Catalinimonas alkaloidigena: one gene and its partner. The protein of the gene in region 2 interacts with the protein of the main gene of each other region in a pairwise test. Links are inferred from orthologs where the notes say so. Each region holds a gene or a part of one and is shown on either strand. Other genes may lie near its edges. The genes, in order: OKW21_RS16030 and rfaD.

Evidence for each region.
Region 1: the proteins of rfaD (region 2) and OKW21_RS16030 interact in binary tests that used the Escherichia coli proteins (3 or more experiments, as listed by UniProt). The link is inferred for Catalinimonas alkaloidigena from one-to-one orthologs.

Annotation. Positions count from the first base shown.
Region 1 is NZ_JAQFIL010000001.1:3,949,244-3,952,558, reverse strand. Bases 288-3,272 are described here. They hold OKW21_RS16030 (1,4-dihydroxy-2-naphthoyl-CoA synthase), read left to right. Parts: upstream 288-1,351; coding sequence 1,352-2,194; downstream 2,195-3,272. Other genes in these bases: OKW21_RS16020 (GNAT family N-acetyltransferase), read right to left, coding at 2,784-3,272; OKW21_RS16025 (SRPBCC family protein), read left to right, coding at 2,257-2,721; OKW21_RS16035 (GNAT family N-acetyltransferase), read left to right, coding at 773-1,273; OKW21_RS16040 (Nramp family divalent metal transporter), read left to right, coding at 288-750. Also shown: more of OKW21_RS16040, read left to right, coding at 1-287; more of OKW21_RS16020, read right to left, coding at 3,273-3,311. UniProt on the Escherichia coli protein: Converts o-succinylbenzoyl-CoA (OSB-CoA) to 1,4-dihydroxy-2-naphthoyl-CoA (DHNA-CoA).
Region 2 is NZ_JAQFIL010000001.1:2,714,318-2,717,403, reverse strand. What follows is about bases 167-2,922. They hold rfaD (ADP-glyceromanno-heptose 6-epimerase), read left to right. Parts: upstream 167-924; coding sequence 925-1,920; downstream 1,921-2,922. Other genes in these bases: OKW21_RS11100 (S9 family peptidase), read left to right, coding at 2,029-2,922; OKW21_RS11110 (6-pyruvoyl trahydropterin synthase family protein), read right to left, coding at 328-807; lpxB (lipid-A-disaccharide synthase), read right to left, coding at 167-328. In the rest of the region: more of lpxB, read right to left, coding at 1-166; more of OKW21_RS11100, read left to right, coding at 2,923-3,086. UniProt on the Escherichia coli protein: Catalyzes the interconversion between ADP-D-glycero-beta-D-manno-heptose and ADP-L-glycero-beta-D-manno-heptose via an epimerization at carbon 6 of the heptose.

The DNA of each region.
Region 1 (3,315 bases), 1.2 Mb from region 2 along the record:
TTCTTTCTGCTGAGACCTCCGCTGGTAGAAATAGCAAGTGGAATGATTCCCAAAATCCCAGACACAGGCCCAGACGAAAGTGCTTTTCTGGTCATTGCGTCTATGGTAGGCACTACGGTCTTTTCTGGTTTGTTCATTTTGAGAACTACACTGGTTAAGGAGGCGGGCTGGACGATGGCTGAATTAAAAACGCAACGAAAAGATGCGCTCTTCTCTGGCTTTATGATGTTTGTAGTAAGTGCCGCGATCATGGCTGCAGCGGCAGGAACATTACACGCTCAGGCATTGCCCCTGCTCAATGTATCTGAGATGATCAAAATACTTGAACCCACAGCCGGTAGCTTTGCGGTGGCTGTATTTACGCTGGGAATCATCGCTGCCGGCGTTTCATCTCAATTTCCAAATACAGCATTATTACCCTGGCTTTTGGATGACTATTATCAAAGAAAGCCTGACATGAAAAGGGCGAATTACAGGGGCATTGTACTGCTTATTTCTTTGCTAGGTTTAATTGTGCCGGTATTTGATGCTCCTCCCATTGCAGTCATGATCACCTCTCAGGCATTCGGAGCGCTGGTGCTACCGGTCACCGTAGCCTGTATCATTATTCTAGGAAATAAAGCTTCGCTCATGAAGGACCATGTATTTTCTACTGCGCTGAATATCGTACTGATAGCCATATTGATTTTTGCTGTCATCATGAGTTATATGAGCTATCAGGGTATATTTGCTACCTTACAAGCCTTGTGAGGTTTGCGTAAACTTAACTGCTATGGAAACTATCATCAGAAATGCCCACCCCACAGATTTGCCCTCAATTCTGAAAATCGTTAACCAGGCCATTCTTCATACCACAGCGGTGTATGACTATGATCCGCACACGCTGAAAGAACAACAGTTATGGTTTCAAAAGAAGCAGGATTCTCAGATGCCGGTCATCGTGGCCGAACAGGAAGGTGAGGTTGTGGGATTTGGAAGTTATGGCATCTTTCGTTCCTGGGCAGCTTATCAGTACAGTGTCGAACATAGCATTTATGTGACTGAAGATATGAGAGCTAAGGGGGTAGGCAAACAATTGATGCACAAACTGATTGAACTGGCAGAAAAGCAGCGTTTTCATACCATCATAGCAGGCATAAGTGCTGATAACCAGGCTAGCCTTGCTTTTCATCAGAAATTTGGTTTTGTGGAAGTAGGAAGGTTCAGAGAAGTAGGCTATAAATTTAACCGCTGGCTGGACCTGGTCTTTATGCAGTTGTTTCTATCGCATTAGTCCTGCAAAGAGATGAATTTTTAATTCTTAATTTGAGAGAAAATTTAAAACCTCTAATTTGACCACAAAAAAATAGTTATGAGTCAAGATAAGTGGAAAACTGTCAAGGAGTACGAAGATATCACCTACCGTAAAGCGGATGGGGTGGCCCGCATCGCTTTTAACCGTCCTAATGTTCGCAATGCCTTTCGCCCTAAAACGGTTGCTGAGCTGTTTGAAGCCTTTTTAGATGCCCGTGAAGACACAGCTATCGGCGTAGTTTTGTTTTCAGCCGAAGGGCCTTCTACCAAAGATGGTGTATATTCTTTCTGTAGTGGCGGGGATCAGAATGCGCGTGGCCATCAGGGCTATGTGGATGATGAAGGGATGCCCCGCCTCAATATTCTGGAAGTACAGCGGCTGATTCGCTTCATGCCCAAAGTAGTGATTGCTGTAGTGCCTGGATGGGCGGTAGGAGGAGGGCATAGCCTGCATGTTGTTTGTGATCTTACGCTGGCCAGTAAGGAGCATGCGATCTTTAAGCAGACCGATGCCGATGTGACCAGTTTTGACGGTGGATATGGCTCAGCTTACCTGGCGAAGATGGTAGGGCAAAAGCGTGCTCGAGAGATCTTTTTTCTGGGGAGAAACTATTCAGCGCAGGAAGCCTACGATATGGGAATGGTCAATGCTGTGGTTCCTCATGACGAACTGGAAGATACGGCTTACCAGTGGGCACAGGAAATTCTGGAAAAGTCACCTACCTCTATCAAGATGCTCAAGTTTGCCTTCAACCTCACCGATGATGGCATGGTAGGGCAGCAGGTATTTGCCGGAGAGGCTACCCGCCTGGCTTATATGACAGACGAAGCCAAAGAGGGGAGGAACGCTTTTCTGGAGAAAAGAAAGCCTAACTTCAAAGATATCAAATGGATTCCCTAGGCTAGACATTGGATTTATCAACCACCTTTTTTGGCTTATCATTAACTGAGTTTACTGGCTTTATGAAAAGAGAAGTCAACCCGAAGGCACCAGTCATTGAGCGAAAAGAGATTGAAATCAAAGCTCCGGTAGAATCAGTTTGGAAAGTGCTCACTGACATCAAGCGTTGGCCGGAATGGCAGGAAAATGTCAAATCAGCCAAGCTAAAAGGAAAAGGAGAAGTAGCTGAAGGAAGGGAGTTTGTCTGGAAAGCCGGAGGCCTCAGCTTTCATTCACAATTGCATACAGTTGAGCCTCAGCAGGCATTTGGGAGGACAGGTAAAATCATGGGCGCTTTTGCCATTCACAACTGGACATTATCTGAAAAAAAAGATAACACTATCGTCACTGTGGAGGAAAGCCTGGAAGGCTTTTTTCCATCTTTGATGAAAAAATCATTTCAGAAAAACCTAAGTGCGGGCATGGAGAAAAGTCTGAAAGAACTAAAGCAGGCAAGCGAAGGGAGTACCAATAAAAGTAATTCCTGAAAGCTTTAACAGACGTTTCATAGTATTATTGTTAAGCGATAACGGCCAGGTTGGCAAAATTCTTAGCCAAGCTCCTTTTTCATGATAAAGTCAGTTTGGGCATCATTGCCCAGCATAAAAGTATAAGCGCCAACTTTATTAAAACCCTTTCTTTCATACAGGCGTATGGCACCCGGATTTTGGCTCCATACGCCCAGCCATACAAAGTCCAGTCGATGATCTCTGGCGATTTGTATGATGTTATCCAGCATCCATTGTCCCAACTGCTGCCCCTGATAGTCCTGGTGAATATAAAGTCTGCAAATCTCCAGCGCTGTACCCACTTCAGGAAGTACCTTAGGCAAACCAAATTTTATTTTAAAGTAGCCTACGAGTTCTCCCTCAAAACTTAGAAAGTAAAAATGTGTGTTTGTATCCTGAAGTTCTTCTGAAAGTTGTGTTTTACTAAATGCATGATTAAGGTATATTCTCATGTCCTCTTCAGAATTGGCGTCGGCAAAAGCGTCCAGAAAAGTAGTCAGGCTTAGTTGCCGAAGTTCATCCAAATGATGGCGTTCTACTTTGACCAATTGTACATCAGCCTTGTCCATGATA
Region 2 (3,086 bases):
GCTTGGCGAAGCGTGCCATGCGCATATTGAAGCCCGCATAATCAATAAGAATAAGGACATCCGGCTGAAACTCCAGTATGTCTTTTTTACAATGCTGAATAAATTTTCTGATGGTTGTAAGATTGGTAAAAACCTCCCAAAAGCCCATAAAGGCCATTTCACGATAATGAACCACCAAGTCTCCACCCGCTTTTTGCATCTCATCTCCACCCCAGCACCGTATATGTATCTCATCAGCAGTAGCGGTGGCCTCTTTTTTTAATGCCTTAATCAGGTTAGCACCATGAAGATCTCCTGAACGCTCTCCGGCAATAATATAAAATTTCATTAATGGGTAGCTTGCGCCATATTGGATTCTTGGTAGGCAAGATAATCATGAGGCTCTACGCCTTCCCCAAAGAAATCAACAAAATTGTTGGGTGTTTCATACAAACGGATAGCATGTAAAACCCCACGATCAGTGATATCTTTAAGCGCTGGTGCCAGTATTTTCCAGATTTCTTCAATCAGAATTTCACAACTGGCCATTTTACCCTGCATAAAATCCACATCCAGGTTCAGGTTTTTATGATCCACCTTTTCAATGACCCTCTCTCTGATCAGTGTGCTCAATTTTTTAAGATCGACTACAAATCCTGTTTCGGGATCAGGCTTCCCTTTTACCGTTACGATCATCTCAAAATTATGTCCATGCCAATTATCGTTAGCACAGGGACCAAACACTTCTTCATTCTTCTCTCTGGTCCAGTTTGGGTTATATAGTTTGTGAGCAGCATTAAAATGCTCTCTTCTGCTTACATAAATCATAGACTCTGCTTATTTTGCCGCAAATATAATTAATAGCACGCGAAATATCAGTCTGATAACAAGAAGAGAAGATGAATCCTTCCCTATATTAAGTCACTAAACAAAAAAACCTAAACTATGATCATTGTCACAGGAGCCGCAGGCTTTATCGGTAGCTGCTTAATTGCCAAACTCAATCAGGAAAATTTTAATCATATCATCGCTGTTGACCAGTTTGCAGAGGGCCACCCCAAGGAAGGCCTCTCCGAAGCACAGGAAAAAATAAAGAACCTTGAAGGTAAAAAAATTCAGAAAAAAGTGGAGCGAGATGAGTTTTTTGCCTGGTTAGATCTAAATTATGAAGAAGTTGAGTTTATCTTTCATATCGGTGCGCGTACTGATACTACGGAGTTTGATACCGCAGTTTTTGACAAGCTTAATGTTAACTATAGCAAAGAGATATGGAAACGCTGTGTGAATTACCAGATTCCTTTGGTCTATGCTTCTTCGGCAGCTACTTATGGCGCAGGTGAATTAGGTTATAAAGACGATGTGAGTATCATTCCGAAGTTAAAACCGCTCAACCCATACGGAATATCCAAAAATGAATTTGATAAGTGGGCATTAGCCCAGGAGCAAAAGCCTTTTTTCTGGGCTGGACTCAAGTTCTTCAACGTTTATGGTCCCAATGAATACCATAAAGGAAGAATGGCATCTGTGATATGGCACGCCTATGGTCAGATTAAGCAAAAAGGTGAGATGAAGCTATTCCGCTCTCATAACCCAGATTACAGAGACGGTGAGCAAATGCGAGATTTCGTATATGTCAAGGATGTAGTAAATGTCTGCTACTTTTTGATGAGGCACCGGAAGGATTCAGGTATCTATAATTTGGGAAGTGGTAAAGCACGCACCTTCCTGGACCTTACCAAAGCGGTTTTTAAAGCGATTGACAAAGAAGAAAATATCTCTTTCATAGATACGCCCGAAGATATACGAGAAAAATATCAGTATTTTACTGAAGCTGATATGCACAAGCTCAAATCAATCGGTTATCATACTCCTTTTCATAGCCTGGAAGAGGGTGTAAGTGATTATGTGCAGCAGTATTTAGCGCATCATCGGTATTATTAGTCCCTGATCATTTCAATCAGCCTTTATTCAGTTGAATAGACAAGCAGATGTATTGCCGATAGGATGCATACTGTCTGTTATTTATTTTAGCCTAAAAGCAATTTTTTTATGAAGCAATTTCCAATTGCGCCTCAAAAGGCAAGTGTTAAAAAAGTACATAATATACCTATCATTGATAACTATGCCTGGCTACAGGAAAAAGAGAATCCTGATGTAATTGCCTACCTCAATGCTGAAAATGCCTACGCCCGGGAAGTCATGAAACATCAGAAAAAAACTGAGCAACAGCTTTATGATGAAATGAAGTCGCGTATCGTTCCGGATGACCAGAGCGCACCGGTTCGCATAGATGATTACTACTACTACTCCAGAACTGAAGCAAATAAAGATTATCGTATCTACTGCCGAAAATTTGGTTCTTTAAAAGCGAAAGAAGAAGTATTATTGGACTCTAATCATCTTGCAGAAGGCCATGACTATTTCCATTTAGGAATATTTGAAGTCAGTCCTGATCATAAGACCTTGGCTTATGCCATAGATACTGATGGGTCTGAGCAGTATCGCTTGTATTTTAAAAATCTGCATGATCATACGATCATGGTAGATCAACTCAATAATATCTCAGATTCGGCAGCCTGGGCCATGGACTTCCAAACTTTGTTTTATGTAGTGTTAGACGATACTATGCGACCTTATCAGGTAAAGAAGCATATTTTGGGTACTCGTCCTGAGGATGATTTGGTTGTTTTTGAAGAAGCTGATGAGCGCTTTTTTGTATCGATTAGCCTATCAAAAAATCAAAAATATTTACTGATTGATATCGGAAGCAAAATTACTACTGAAGTAAGGATTCTTCCTGCACACCAACCGGAGGGGACATTCATTGTATTTAACCCCAGAGAGGAACATCATGAGTATGAAATTCACCCTCATCATGATGATTTTTATATCAGAACAAACTGGAATGCTACCAATTTCAGGCTAATGAAAGCATCAGTGGATGCCCATGATAAAAGTCAGTGGACTGAGGTGATCCCCTATGACCCAACAATTAAAATTGAAGGGATTGATGAATTTGAAAACCACCTGGCCATTTACGAAAGAGTTGATGGGCTAACCCAGATTAAAGTGCTTGACCTTATCGATCCTCTCAATACCCATCAGAT